Regions from separate parts of the Methylobacterium marchantiae genome, predicted to be linked through region 2. Evidence: predicted binding sites of a transcription regulator. Region 2 holds the regulator's gene; each other region holds the start of a gene.

Region 1 (3,599 bases), on a different contig from region 2:
GTCCATCGGCGAGAGCTTCCACTGTTTCAGGGGATCGTGGATGCGCAGGTTGAAGCGCAGTTCCTGCTCTTCGTCGGTGATCGAGAACCAGTATTTCAGCACGATGATGCCCGACCGGACCAGCATCCGCTCGAATTCCGGCGCCGACTGGAAGAACTCCTCGTACTGATCCGGGGTGCAGAACCCCATCACCCGCTCGACGCCGGCGCGATTGTACCAGGACCGGTCGAACAGCACGATCTCGCCGGCGGCGGGAAGGTGCGCGACGTAGCGCTGGAAATACCATTGCGTGCGCTCGCGCTCGCTGGGTGCGGGAAGGGCGGCGACGCGGCAGACGCGGGGGTTCAGGCGCTGCGTGATCCGCTTGATCGCGCCGCCCTTGCCGGCGGAATCCCGGCCCTCGAAGACCACCACCACCCGCAGCTTCCGGGTCTGCACCCAATCCTGCAGACGGACCAGCTCGTGCTGGAGACGGAAGAGCTCGCGGAAATACACCTTCCGATCCATCGAGGGCGCGCGCGGCTTGGCACCGATTTCGCTGGCGAGCTGTTCCATACGCTCGTCCTCGAGTTCCATCTCGAGTTCTTCGTCGAAATCGTCGGCCATTTCTCGACGTATGGCCTCGATATCGAAAGGGCGTGTCCCGGCGCGCGTGCCGTCCATAATATTACCTTCCTGATGGAGGGGAATCATCGGGATGCTTGGATCACAGCTGCATGACAGTAAGGAGACCCCGGCGTCACCAGCACCGAGTTGCTCATATTCAGTCCACAGGTTCGGCGTTGGCTGCCGAAAGCTGGAGAATCACTGGACTCTCGGCCTGCTTCTGATATCCGCCGTTTATTGAATCGATACGATTCTTGCTGATAATGAAGCGGTCGGGTAGTGAGACGAACTGAATTATAAAGCGAAACTCGCTAGTGATCTGCAGTAAATACCCTGTCGCAAGCTAAAACAGCCCTTCGACGGCCTCGTACTAGGAGATAAAGTGCAATGGAACGCTATATCGTTCGCTTCATCAAGCCGGTCTCTTTGGCTGTCATCACGTTCTTTTCGGTCTACTTTCTGACGGGCAGTTCGTTCATCGGACTCGCCGTGAGCAGCATTCCGCTCCTGCTCGGATGGCTCGGAATCATGGAAATGTTCGCCTACGGCATGGCCGCCACGGTGTTCATCTTCGCCGTCATCTGGGCGGTGGTGCCGGTCGGCATGAAGAGCTTCGTCGGCACCCAGGCGACGGCTTTCGCGGAGGAGCTTCGCCGCGAGGCGGACAAGGGAATGAATCCGCAGGACGCGAACAAGACCGTCAAGGACGGCGACAAGAGCATGGCCGTCCGCTGAGGCCGAGCCATCGGCCGGCGAGTACGCGGGGTCGCACGAGCCGCCGGCCCGTCATCGATCGGCGCAGGCCGCGACTCGGTCGTCACCGCCTCGCGTGATCGCCTCTTCCGTCATCACACTGTCGCCCGGCGTTGCGATCCAGCGCGAGAGTGGGCCGGTACTTTGCCGGCCACGATCGCCGCGATCGCACCATGCAGCACCTTCTCATCGAGGAATCGTCCCTGCCGGGGCTGATCTTCGCCCTGCGCTTCGGCTCCGACGGACGGGGACGCCGTATCGAACCGGGGGATGACCTCCCCTCCCTCGACGGGGCGGAAGACGGCTTCGTCTGGCTCCATATCGATCTCGTCGATGCCCGTACCGAGGCGCTGATCACCGAGGGGCGTCTCGGCCCGCCCCGCCTCGCGGCGGCGACCTTCGCCCGGGACGAGCATCAGCGCGTCGTGGTGGACGGCGCCCATGCGGGATTCGTGATCGCCGACCGCGAGCGCGCCTTCGACGGCTCGTCGAGTGAGGAACCGAACGGACGGCTCCACTGCGTCCTCGGCCCGGGCTATCTCGTGAGCGGGCGTCGCCACGCCACCGCCTGCGCCGTCACCGCCCGCGACGCGGTTCTGGCCGGCGCCCTGGTTCCGGGACCGGCGAAACTGCTGGAGCGGTTCGTCGGCAGTACCATCGAATCCCTGAACGCCACGGTGGAGCGGCTGTCCTCGGCGCTCGATGCCATCGAGGACGACATGCTCGACGAGGCCAGAGCGGAGGATCCGAGGCCGCTGGGCCCGATCCGCCGCCAATCCGTGCGCTCCCACCGGCAGCTCGCCGGCTTGCGCGCGGTGTTCCACCGCCTCGAGGACGAGGCCGGCACCGAGGGCGACCAATTGCCCGAGGCCGTGGCGGCCATGGCCGCGCGGGTGGTCCAGCGCCTCGATTCGCTCCACCGCGACATGCATGTCCTGTCCGAGCGCAGCCGCCTGTTGCAGGACGAGATCGCCGCCCGCACGACGGCCCTCACCAACCGCCAGCTCTTCACCCTCTCGATCCTGACGGCCCTGTTCCTGCCGCCGACCCTGGTGACGGGCGTGTTCGGCATGAACACCAAGGGCCTGTTCTTCTCCGATTCCGACAGCGGATCGCTGATCGCCCTCGCCATCGGCCTCGCCGCCGCCCTCGCCGTCTACCTCGTCATCCGCCGCCTCGGGCTTTCCGGCCGCCCCGGTTGATCCGGGGCGCGAACACGCCCACACCGCCCTCCAACGACCCGACAATCCGGAGCCTTCCCCCGCATGGACTTCTTCCGCCGCTTCACCGTGCTGATGTGCGCGCCCAATTTCGACCCCGACGATCTCGAGGGCGTGCGCGTCCAGCAGATCCTCACCTCCATCGAGAAGCTCGGCTTCGAGGTGGTCCGCGCCCGGCGCGTGGAGGATGCGGCCATCGCGGTCCAGACCGATGCGGCCATCGGCTGCATGGTGGTGGATTGGGGCAAGCGCGGCCTCGACGGCAAGGCGGCGGCGCTCATCAACCTCATGAGGAAGCGCGGGCTGGAAATGCCCATCGTGATCATGGTCCGCCGCAAGCGCCTGGAGGACATCCCCGTCGAGGTGCTCGACTTCATCGACGGCTACATCTTCCTCGCGGAAGAGACGCCCGATTACATCGCCCGCGGCCTGGTGAGCCGCGTGAAGCAATATGCCGAGACCCTGAAGACGCCGTTCTTCGGCGCGCTCGTCGATTACGCCGAGCAGGGCAACCAGCTCTGGACCTGCCCGGGCCATAACGGCGGCATCTTCTACAACCGCTCGCCGATCGGGCGCATCTTCGTCGAGCATCTCGGCGAGGCGGTGTTCCGCGACGATCTCGACAATTCGGTCCTCGATCTCGGCGATCTCCTCGTCCACGAGGGCCCCGCCCTCAAGGCGCAGAAGGAGGCGGCCGTCATCTTCGGCGCCGAGAAGACCTATTTCGTCCTCAACGGCACCTCGGCCTCCAACAAGATCGTGCTCTCGGCTCTCGTCGCCGAGGGCGACCTCGTCCTGTTCGACCGCAACAACCACAAGGCGGCGCATCACGGCGCCCTGTTCCTCGGCGGCGCGGTCCCGATCTTCCTCGAGACCGACCGCAACTGCTTCGGGCTGATCGGCCCGATGTACCACGAGGCCCTCGACGAGGCGGCCATCCGCGAGAAGATCCGCACCAACCCGCTGGTGACCGACAAGGAGGCATGGAAGCGCGAGCGCCCGTTCCGCGTCGCGGTGGTC
Region 2 (3,599 bases):
CCAAAGCCGATCTCGACGTGCGGGTGGAGGAATCTCTGCGCAAGGCCGCGCTCTGGGACGAGGTGAAGGATAAACTCAAGCAATCCGGCATGGGCCTCTCCGGCGGTCAGCAGCAGCGCCTCTGCATCGCCCGCACCGTGGCCCAGCGCCCGGAAGTGATCCTGTTCGATGAGCCGACCTCGGCCCTCGACCCGATCTCCACCGGACGCATCGAGGAGCTGATCGAGCAGTTGCGCTCCGAGTTCACGATCGTCATCGTGACCCACAACATGCAGCAGGCCGCGCGCATCTCGCAGTTCACGGCCTTCATGTATCTCGGCGAGTTGGTGGAGTTCGGCCCGACGACGCGGATCTTCATGAACCCCGAGAAGCGTCAGACCCAGGACTACATCACCGGCCGCTTCGGCTGAGCCCGTCGGCGCCGCCTCAGGCGTCGGTCCCGATCGAAACGCGAGACAGGCCGTGTCCGGCGGCCCTGATCGAGGAGTGCGAGCATGTCCACCCACATCGTCAGTTCCTACGACACGGAACTGGAAAACCTGCGCCGCTCGATCTCCGAGATGGGCGGCATCGCCGAGAAGATGATGACCGATTCCGGCAATGCCCTGGTACGCCGGGACGTCACGCTGGCCCAGTCGGTCATCGGCGCCGACAAGCGTCTCGATGCGATCCAGCATGAGGTCGAGGAGCGGGCCATCCTGCTCATCGCCAAGCGCCAGCCGCTCGCCATCGACCTGCGCGAGACGATTTCGGCGATCCGCGTCTCGAACGACCTCGAGCGGATCGGCGATCTCTCCAAGAACGTCGCCAAGCGCGTGGTCGCCATCGCCGAGCAGATCCAGCCGCAGAAAATCGTCATCGCCGTCCAGCACATGGGCGATCTGGTGCAGGAGCAGCTGAAGGACGTCCTCGACGCCTATGCGAGCCAGGACATCAAGGCGGCCCTCGACGTCTGGGAGCGCGACGACGCCATCGACGCCCTCTACAATTCGCTTTTCCGCGAGTTGCTGACCTACATGATGGAAGATCCGCGCAACATATCGTTCTGCACGCATCTCTTGTTCTGCGCCAAGAACATCGAGCGGATCGGCGATCACACCACCAACATCGCCGAGACGATCCATTACCTCGTCACTGGCACGAACGAACTCGCTGAGGGGGATCGCCCGAAGAACGATGCCTCGAACTACGCCACCGTGACGATCCCTGCCAGCGCCTGACTGCATCCCGGTCCGGCAGGTTGCGGCAGGACCTTCGTGCAGCCGTGCGTCGCCAGACAGAGACGGCTGCCCTCACCCTGAAAACATCCGCATGAGTACGCGCATCCTGATCGTCGAGGATGAGGAGGCCCTCACCCTCCTCCTTCGCTACAACCTTGAGGCGGAAGGCTTCGTCGTCGATTCCGCATCGCGCGGCGACGAGGCCGATCTGCGCCTGCAGGAGCAGGTCCCAGACCTCGTTCTCCTCGATTGGATGATGCCCGGGCTCTCCGGCATTGAGCTGTGCCGCCGCATTCGCGCCCGGCGCGAGACCGAGCGCCTGCCAGTGATCATGCTGACGGCCCGCGGTGAGGAGGGCGACCGTATTCGCGGTCTCGGCACCGGTGCCGACGACTACATCGTCAAGCCGTTCTCAGTGCCCGAACTGCTCGCCAGAGTGCGTGCACTCCTACGCCGAGCCAAGCCCGCCCACGTGGCGAACCTGCTCATCGCCGGCAATATCGAACTCGACCGCGTGAGCCACCGAATTCGCAGACAGGGCAGAGAAATCCATCTCGGGCCGACTGAGTTCAAGCTGCTCGAATTTCTGATGCAGAGCCCTGGGCGCGTCTTCTCGCGCGAGCAGCTCCTCGACGGTGTCTGGGGCCACGACGTCTATATCGACGAGCGCACGGTGGACGTGCACGTGGGTCGCCTTCGCAAGGCGATCAACCGCCCCCGCCAGAGCGACCCGATCCGTACCGTGCGCGGCTCGGGCTATTCCTTCGACGAGATGTTTTCGACGGACGAGTGAGACCACTTCCGGAGCATCATCGCTCCGTCTGGAACGAGCACCCCAATCGTGACGATGACGGGTCACCGTCGTGCATCTCGCGGGATGCGCGGGTCTCCTCTCCGTCCAGGCAGGGCGATTGCAGATGGCACCAAACCGTCATTCCAGGTCGCCGAAGGCGAGCCCGGACCCGGAGGGCCGCGCCACAGGCGTGTAATCCAGATCCGTTGGCGGTGCACAGTCCTGCAACATCTATGTTTCTGGATTCTCGGTTCCACTGTGCTGCGCTGGGATGACGGGGGGCTACGATTGGGGTGTCGACGAGCAAATCGGCGTCGGCAATCGACCTGCCTTCCAAGAGAGGGAGCGCGTCGGGCATCGTGCCGAACCCTGTTTGATAGAAGGAACAGCCATCGAGCAGATGGGTGAATTCCGTAGCTTGGAAGGAGAAAGAGTTCCGGTGCGCCTCACGCTTACCCGTCGATGACCTTCATGAAAACTGGTCCTGATCGTCGTTAGCCCCTCCAGAAATGTCTGAATACAGTAGCCCCGCTAGGAGTGGATGACAGGCGAGGGCGTAGCCCTACCGTCGATCCCGGCTCAGTGGTCGAAGAGCCGCTTCGATCGACCGCCCCGTTCGGCGTTGCGGCGAGCCGGGTCGTCGGCCCGGTCCCGGTCGCGCTGAACCGTATCTGGATGCTGGGGCGCGTCCGCCCCCGGTCGCGGTGAGCCCGCGCCAGTTGCCGTGTTATGCATCATAATGCGTTTGACGCAGGTCTTGGCAAAACAATGTGCATCTCATGCACTACATGCATAGTTGATATTTGGCATTTGGTATACCAATCGGACTTGGAGGTTGTCATACATGCTGCAACGCAAACGCATCGCTTCGAGGACCATCGATATGACCGCTTTCATTCTCGCCGCCATCGCCGTCGCTGCTGCCGCCAACATCTCTCTGGTGGCCTTCGTGGCCGATCGCCTGACCCCCACGACCAGCACCTCCACCGTCATGGCGGGCGAGCTCGTCCTCGTAAACGACAACGCTCCCGCACTCCTGAAGCTCGCGGCCTGAATCTCAAGCTGTATGGCTCCAAAGGCATCTTCATCAGCCCCGCCATCCATGGCGGGGCTTTTTCGCGTCTCGTACTGCCATAATCCTTGGCGTGGGACGGTCAAAATGGCCTCGCGCGGCGCTTGATTTGCCCGTCTCATTCGACGGGCTTACGGGCCGACGCTTCGCATTCCCGAGCGAGCGAGGCGGCCTGAGTGAAGCGGGCGCGGACGGTGTCGCTCATCCGGCCGAGACCCAGATGCGCGGCCATCCGCGCCTCGATGCCGGGTGCCGGATCGAGGTCGCGGGCGAGGCCGGCGAGTTCCTGGAGCGGGATGTCAGCGGGCGCCCGATTCTCCCCTCCCGCTGGCCGGAACCTCACCGGCCCGACAGGGGCGGTCTCTGGCCAGAGGACGATGCGGTCGCCCTCGCTGGTATGGGGGCAGCGGGGATCGACGGCCCCCAGGGCACGCTGGCGTAAGCGGTTGGTCATGCGAGAAAAACCGTGTGCGCGTAGGATGCGTGCGGCCTGGATGTCGGCAAAAACAGGGCC
Region 3 (3,599 bases), on a different contig from region 2:
GAGGGATTCACGGTCGAGGAAGACGATTTTGTGCGCCATTGGAACCCTCAAGCGACGTTCCGCGCCGAGCGCGGCGTTACGCGATACACGCTTCTATAGACGATGCCCCGGGGCCGGCGAGACGCCGGCCCCGGGAAACAGCTTCGATCAGGACTTCGCGAGCGGGTTTTCGCGCAGGTAGCTGGACGCGGCGGCGACGCCGGATCCCGGCTGCACCTTCACGCCGTTGTCGAGCATGGCCATTTCCGCGCCGGCGATGGCGCCGAGGAGCGAGAGCTCGTTCAGGTCACCGACGTGGCCGATGCGGAACACCTTGCCGGCCACCTGGCTCAGACCCGCGCCGAGGGCGAGGTTGTAGCGCACGAAGGCGTGCTTGATGATCGCGGCGGCGTCGACACCCTCGGGGACGAGGATGGCGGTCACCGTGTCCGAGTTCCACTTGGCTTCCTTGGCGCAGGTCTTGAGACCCCAGGCCGCCACGGCCTGACGGGTCGCCTCGGCGAGCACGGCATGGCGATGGTAGACGTTCTCGAGACCCTCTTCCCGGAGGCAGGCGAGCGCCTCGCGCAGGCCGTAGAGGAGCGGCAGGGCGGGGGTGTAGGGGAAGTAGCCGGCGCCGTTCTGCTTCTGGTGGTCGGCCCAGTCGAAGTAGACATGCGCGAGGCGGTCGTTCGGACCCGAAGACGACTCGGCGGCCTTCAGAGCCTTCTGGCTGACGCAGATCACGCCGAGACCGGCGGGGAGCATCAGGCCCTTCTGCGAGCCGGCGATGGCGCAATCGACCTTCCACTCGTCGGCGTAGAACGGCAGCGAGCCGATGGAGGACACGCCGTCGACGAAGAGCAGCGCCGGGTGACCGGCCGCGTCGATCGCCTTGCGCACGGCACCGATGTCGCTGGTGACGCCCGTGGCGGTCTCGTTATGGACCGTCATGACGGCCTTGATCTCGTGGTTCGTGTCGGCGCGCAGCGCCTCTTCGATCCGCTGCGGGTTCGCACCCGTGCCCCACTCTTCTTCCTGAACGATCACGTTCAGGCCGAGGCGCTGGGCCATGTCGATCCAGAGGTGGCTGAACTGGCCGAAGCGCGAGGTCAGGACCTTGTCGCCGCGATGGAGCGTGTTGGTCAGCGCGGATTCCCAGATGCCGGTCCCGGAGGCGGGGAACAGGAAGATCGTGCCGTCCTTGGAGCCGAAGACCGCCTTGGTCTCTTCGAACAGCGGCTTGGTCAGCGTCGGGAAATCGACCGAACGGTGATCCTCCGAAGGAACGATCATCGCCCGCTGCACGCGGTCGGGGATGTTCGTCGGGCCCGGAACGAACAGATGATTACGACCCGGTCGTCTCGTTGCCGCCATGTTGTGTCTCCGGTTCTTCTTCAGGTCGCGTGCACGCATCGTGCGACGCTTGGATCGAATACGGTGTTCCGAGCTCGCGACCCGGCCTGGGTCGGTGCCGGTACGACGCTCAAGCTTTGAGGGAGATACGACGGTTCGGCCGGAATGCCCGGCCACCGCCTGTCCGACTGGATACGATGACATGGTTCGCAGCCGTTGACGGACGGGGTGCGACCCGCCCCGCACCATCACCGATGAATGCGGGTAGCGGAACGCGCCACGCGACCGTCTTCGACTGGATCAAGCCTCTCTCCATTGGCCAGGGCGCGCGATGGTTGCACGCTTCCATGGCCGTGGACGTCGTTTCTCACCTCGTCGGCAACCTTGATTTCGCCTCGTGCGGGCTCCGGATACGCGCCTTTCCGGCGCGATACGGTGGGTCACCTTGTTCACGACTATGCCGGGGTTCGCCCAGGAAGGAAAACGTAAAAAACTTCGCGGCCACTCAAAAAATTTGTGGCGCAGCGCAACATCGCCACGATGAATTTAAGCGACGACCCCGCCTCGCCCGGCGATGCGCGTCATCAAACTGATACGGGAATCCGGTTTGGCTCAAGGCACCGAAGCAGTTCGGAGAGGGCCGTGGGCGAAGATACAGAGAAGACGATCCGCGTCCGGACGCTCTTCCTGTCCGATATGCATCTGGGCACGAAGGGTTGCCAGGCAGGGCTGCTGCTGGACTTTCTGCGCGACTACGACGCGGACGAGATCTACCTCGTCGGCGACATCGTCGACGGGTGGCAGCTGAAATCGGGCTGGTTCTGGCCGCAGAGCCACAACGACGTGGTCCAGAAGCTGCTGCGCAAGGTGCGCAAGGGCTCGACGCTGGTCTACATCCCCGGCAACCACGACGAGTTCCTGCGCGATTATCTCGGTATGACCTTCGGCGGGATCGAGGTCGTCGACGATCGCATCCACGTGGCCGCCGACGGCAAGCGCTACCTCGTCATCCACGGCGACCAGTTCGACATGGTCGTCCGGCACGCCAAATGGATCGCCTTCCTCGGTGACGGCGCCTACACGTTCGCGCTCTTCATCAATACGCATCTGAACACCATCCGGCGGCGCCTGGGCCTCGCCTACTGGTCGCTCTCGGCCTGGGCGAAGCTGAAGGTGAAGAACGCCGTCAACTTCATCGGCAAGTTCGAGGAGTTGCTCAGCGCCGAAGCCAAGCGTGTCGGCGCCGACGGCGTGATCTGCGGCCATATCCACCATGCCGCCCACCGCCAGATCGCCGGATTGATCTATCTCAATACCGGGGACTGGGTAGAATCCTGCACCGCCATCGTCGAGCATTACGACGGGACCATGGAGGTGCTGCATTACCCGAGCGTCCTGCGGGCGCGCGCCGCCGCCGAGGAGGCGGAGAGAAACACGATCCTGACCGATCCCGCCCGGGCGGTCGCGTGAGGCTGCTGATCGCGACCGACGCCTGGCATCCGCAGGTCAACGGTGTCGTGCGCTCCCTGGAGAACATGGCGGCGGCCGGCCGGGATCTCGGCTTCGAGACGGTGTTCCTGACCCATCAGGATTTCGCGTCGGTGCCGCTTCCGGGCTATCCGGAAATCCGCCTCTCCTATGCCACGAGGGGCAAGGTCGCCCGCCTCTGGTCCGATCTCGCCCCGACCCATGTCCATGTGGCCACCGAGGGGACCGTGGGCTACGCCACCCGGCGCTACTGCCTGGCACATGGCCGCCCGTTCACCACGAGCTACCACACCCGCTTCCCCGAATACCTCGCCGCCCGGGCGCCCGTCCCGGAGAGCTGGAGCTATGCCTGGCTGCGGCGCTTCCACGGTGCCGCCAGCGGGACCATGGTCTCGACGCCCTCCCTCGAACGCGACCTCGCCTCGCGCGGGTTCCGCAACCTGATGCGCTGGACGCGGGGGGTCGATACGGATCTCTTCCGTCCCGCCCTCCCCGACGAGTCGCGTCCCGAGGCCCTGGCTGGGCTCCCCGGACCCTTCTTCCTGTTCGTGGGGCGGCTGGCGGTGGAGAAGAACGTCTCCGCTTTCCTCGATCTCGACCTGCCCGGCACCAAAGTCGTGGTCGGCGACGGGCCGGACAGGCCGCGCCTCGAAAGCCTGCATCCCCGGGCGCGCTTCCTCGGCACCCTCACGGGGGCGGCCCTGGCGAGGATCTACGCGGCGGCGGACGTGTTCGTGTTCCCGAGCCTCACCGACACGTTCGGCATCGTGCTGCTC
Region 4 (3,599 bases), on a different contig from region 2:
TCGCCGTGGAGATTGGCCGAGAGATCGGCGACGAGGGCGCCGCCGAGGTCGCGGCTCGGCTCCAGCCGTGCCCGGTAGAACGAGCCGAGGAATTCCAGACTGCGCACCCGCACCTCGATGGCGTTGACGTCAGTGGGGACCACGCTGCCGACGCGGATGTCCTCCGGGCGGAAGCCGAGCCGGACCGGGCTGCCGGGGATGAAGCCGCGTCCGTCCTCGCAGACGAGATCGACGCTGCCGACCCGGATCTCGCGGGCATTGCCCACGGTGGCGTCGAGGAAGGTCATGGCGCCGATGAAATCGGCCACGAAGGCCGTGGCCGGATGCCGGTAGATCTCCTCGGGCGTGCCGACCTGCTCGATCATCCCCTGGTTCATCACCACGACCCGGTCGGCCATGGCCAGCGCCTCCTCCTGGTCGTGGGTGACCATGATGGTGGTGATGCCGAGCCGCTTCTGGAGCTGGCGGATCTCGTCGCGCAGGCGGGTGCGGACCTTGGCGTCGAGCGCCGAGAGCGGCTCGTCGAGGAGCAGCAGCGAGGGCGAGGTGGCCAGCGCCCGGGCCAGGGCCACCCGCTGCTGCTGCCCGCCCGAGAGCTGGACCGGGTATTTCGCCGCCTGGTCCGGCAGGCCGACGAGGGTCAGAAGCTCCGCCACGCGGGCGGCGATCCTGGCCTTGGCCATCCTGCGGTTGACGAGGCCGTAGGCGACGTTGGCGCCGACTGTGAGGTTCGGGAACAGGGCGTAGGACTGGAACACGATGCCGAAATCGCGCTCCGCCGGGGGCGCGTGCGAGACGTCGACGGAGCCGATCTCGATGCGCCCCTCGTCCTGCCGGTCGAGCCCTGCGATCAGGCGCAGCAGGGTGGTCTTGCCGCAGCCCGAGGGCCCGAGGAAACAGACGAACTCGCCCCGTCCGATCTCGAGGTCGATCCCGTCGAGCGCCGTGAAGGCGCCGTAGCGCTTGGTCAGCCCGGAGACTTCGAGGAACGGTGTCGCGTCACGGACGGTCATGGCGTGGAACCCTCGGGTCTTGCGGGTTGCGCTGGAGGACTTGCGGGCTGCGAGGGAAGGAGGAGCCTTCCCTCTTTCCCGGCGATTACTTCTTGGCGGCCTTGGCCTCGTAGCGGCGCGACCATTCGGCGAGGACCCGCTCGCGGTTGTCGGCCATCCAGCCGAGGTCGTTCTTGATCATCGCGGCCTCGGCATTGGCCGGGTAGTTCGCCGGCACGGTGGCGACGCCGGGATAGGCGACCACCGCGTAGCTCTTGGCGTAGAGCTCGTTCGCCGCCCTGGTGGCTCCCCAATCGGCGACCTTGCGGGCGAGGTCGAGTTGCTTGGTGGTGGCGACGATGGCGTAGGCCTCCTCGTCCCAGCCGGTGCCGTCCTCCGGCACGATCACCGCGAGGGGCGCGCCCTTGGTCTTCTCGGAGGCGCCGCGCATGTCGAGGGAGAGGCCGGCGGTGCGCTCGCCGCGCGCCGCCTGGACGCAGGGCGCCGAGCCGGAATGCAGGTAGGCGGCGATGTTCTCGTGGAGCTTGTCCATGAAGGCCCAGCCGGCCTCCTCGCCCATGCCCTGGAGCCAGCCCGCCACCAGCAGGTAGCCGGTGCCCGAAGAGGCCGGATGGGGCATCACGACCTTGCCCTTCAGCTCCGGTGCCAGGAGGTCGGCCCAGCGCACGGGCGTCCTGGCCTTGTCCTTCTCGGCCTCGGCCGTGTTGAAGCAGACCACGCCGATCGAGGCATCGGTGCCGGTCCAGGTATAGGGCGCCTTGGCGTCCCGGAACGCCGGCTTCAGCGCATCCGCGCCCTTCGGCTCGTAGGTGGCGAGCAGCCCCTGCTTCTCGAACATCAGCAGGCTGGAGGCGGCGAGCCCCATCACCATGTCGGCGCGCGGGTTGTCCTTCTCGGCGAGGAAGCGGGCGGTGATGATCCCGGTGGAATCGCGCACCCACACCACCTCGACCTCGGGCACCGCCCGCTCGATCCCGGCCTTGAACGGCCCGAGCTGGTCGTTCTCCAGGGCCGTGTAGATGGTGAGCTTGGTGCGCTCGGCCGCCGAGACGGCCGTCGGAGCGGTCAGGGACGACGTCATTGCGAGGGTCAGAGCGAGGAGGCCGAGGATTTTCATGGACGATACTCCGGGGTCTTGTCGTTCCGACGTCTTTACGATCCGATACATGACAGTAGAAAGACGAAACTCTCTACGATCAAGTCCAGCATTTTTGCATGTACTGCCTATTTACGAACCATTACGTTGGATAAGCCGCGAAGACTGCGGACAGCCGAAATTCGTCCCCGGCGTATAGCCGCGGAGCGATGGCGAAACCTTTCTTCCGGGCGCGCGAGACGGCGCCCGAGGATGACGCGGCGGTTCTTCCGCAAGCCGGCCTTCAGCAGGCCTGCGGCATGCGCCCCGCCGCCAGCAGCCCGTTGATGTCGTTCACGATTCCGGGCAGGTCGGCGATCGTGTCGATGAGGAAATGAGGCTTCGAGTCGGCGAACATCCCGGCGATCCGCGTCCGCTCGGCGGCGAGGCGATCGGCCGGCAGCGCGCGGAACGCGTCGTAGCTCAGCCCCAGCGCATTGCCGGAACAGGTGAGCGCCACCGTCCACATGCCGGCCTTGCGGCCTTCGAGGATGCCCGGCACCGTGTCGTCGACCTTCACGCAGGCGGCGACGTCGTCGATGCCGAGCGCGATCACGTTGGCCAGCGCCTGAGCCGGATGCGGGCGCCCGTTCGGGACCTCGTCGGTGGCGACCACATGGTCGGCGACGTAGCGGTTGGTGGCGGCGAGTGCCACCACGCGCTCCATGACCCGGGCCGGGTATCCGGAACAGGAACCGATCTTCAGGCCCATCCCCCGCAGGGTGGCGATGGCGTCCAGAGCCCCCGGGATCACGGCGGAATGCTCGGCGATCTTCTCGATCTGCAGCGGCATGAAGCGCTCGTAGATGGCGGTGACGTCCGCGTCGGACGCCTCGCGCCCGCGGGCGGCTTCGTAGCGCGCGGCGATCTCGGGCTGGTTCAGCAGGGTGCGGATATGGTCCCACTTGCCCATCCCCATGGGCCCGCGGGCTTCTGCGAGGCTGACGGCGACGCCGAACTCGGCGAAGGCCTCGACGAAGATCTGGGTCGGCGCGAAGGAGCCGAAATCCACGACGGTGCCGGCCCAGTCGAGGATCGCGGCCTGAAGCTTCTTGGGCTGAGCATAGGACATGACTGTTCTCACCTGTGCGATCAGAGGATCGTGATGTTCAGCTCGGCGAACACCTCGGCGACGGCCTCGACCGCACGCTCCATGTCGGCGGATTCCACGTGGCCGATGCAGCCGACGCGAAACGTCTCCAACTGCGTGAGCTTGCCCGGATAGAGGACGAAGCCACGGTCGCGCACGGCGGCGTAGAAATCGGCGAAGCGATAGTTGGGGTCGGACGGCGCGTGGAAGGTGACGATGATCGGCGCCTGGATCTCGGGGGCGAGGAAGCTCTTCAGGCCGAGCCGTTCCATGCCGCGGATCAGCACCTCGCAGTTGCGGGCATATTTGGCGTGGCGGGCGGGGAGGCCGCCCTCCTCGTCATATTGCAGCAGGGCCTCGT

Evidence for each region. The regulator PhoB, encoded in region 2, activates phosphate uptake and scavenging genes when phosphate is short. The targets are predictions, from matches to a motif close to TGTCATNNANCTGTCAT.
Region 1: a site for PhoB is predicted at 1,450-1,466, ahead of ACFQ4G_RS01660 (CorA family divalent cation transporter). Genes of this name have one in related genera too.
Region 3: a site for PhoB is predicted at 1,915-1,931, ahead of ACFQ4G_RS03120 (UDP-2,3-diacylglucosamine diphosphatase). Genes of this name have one in related genera too.
Region 4: a site for PhoB is predicted at 2,180-2,196, ahead of ACFQ4G_RS00565 (putative 2-aminoethylphosphonate ABC transporter substrate-binding protein). Genes of this name have one in related genera too.

Annotation. Positions count from the first base shown of each region.
Region 1 covers NZ_JBHTND010000002.1:44,844-48,442, reverse strand. Annotated here, with positions in the region: gene ppk2 (polyphosphate kinase 2) at 1-663, opposite strand, end outside; gene ACFQ4G_RS01665 (hypothetical protein) at 994-1,341, shown strand; gene ACFQ4G_RS01660 (CorA family divalent cation transporter) at 1,533-2,561, shown strand; gene ACFQ4G_RS01655 (Orn/Lys/Arg family decarboxylase) at 2,625-3,599, shown strand, end outside.
Region 2 covers NZ_JBHTND010000004.1:73,033-76,631, forward strand. Annotated here, with positions in the region: gene pstB (phosphate ABC transporter ATP-binding protein PstB) at 1-410, shown strand, start outside; gene phoU (phosphate signaling complex protein PhoU) at 495-1,220, shown strand; gene phoB (phosphate regulon transcriptional regulator PhoB) at 1,312-2,013, shown strand; gene ACFQ4G_RS04335 (hypothetical protein) at 2,897-3,067, shown strand; gene ACFQ4G_RS04340 (DUF3320 domain-containing protein) at 3,204-3,599, opposite strand, start outside.
Region 3 covers NZ_JBHTND010000003.1:58,418-62,016, forward strand. Annotated here, with positions in the region: gene ACFQ4G_RS03110 (D-2-hydroxyacid dehydrogenase) at 1-39, opposite strand, end outside; gene ACFQ4G_RS03115 (aminotransferase class V-fold PLP-dependent enzyme) at 148-1,356, opposite strand; gene ACFQ4G_RS03120 (UDP-2,3-diacylglucosamine diphosphatase) at 1,978-2,805, shown strand; gene ACFQ4G_RS03125 (glycosyltransferase family 4 protein) at 2,802-3,599, shown strand, end outside.
Region 4 covers NZ_JBHTND010000001.1:120,639-124,237, forward strand. Annotated here, with positions in the region: gene ACFQ4G_RS00560 (putative 2-aminoethylphosphonate ABC transporter ATP-binding protein) at 1-1,013, opposite strand, end outside; gene ACFQ4G_RS00565 (putative 2-aminoethylphosphonate ABC transporter substrate-binding protein) at 1,099-2,130, opposite strand; gene phnX (phosphonoacetaldehyde hydrolase) at 2,393-3,220, opposite strand; gene ACFQ4G_RS00575 (2-aminoethylphosphonate--pyruvate transaminase) at 3,241-3,599, opposite strand, start outside.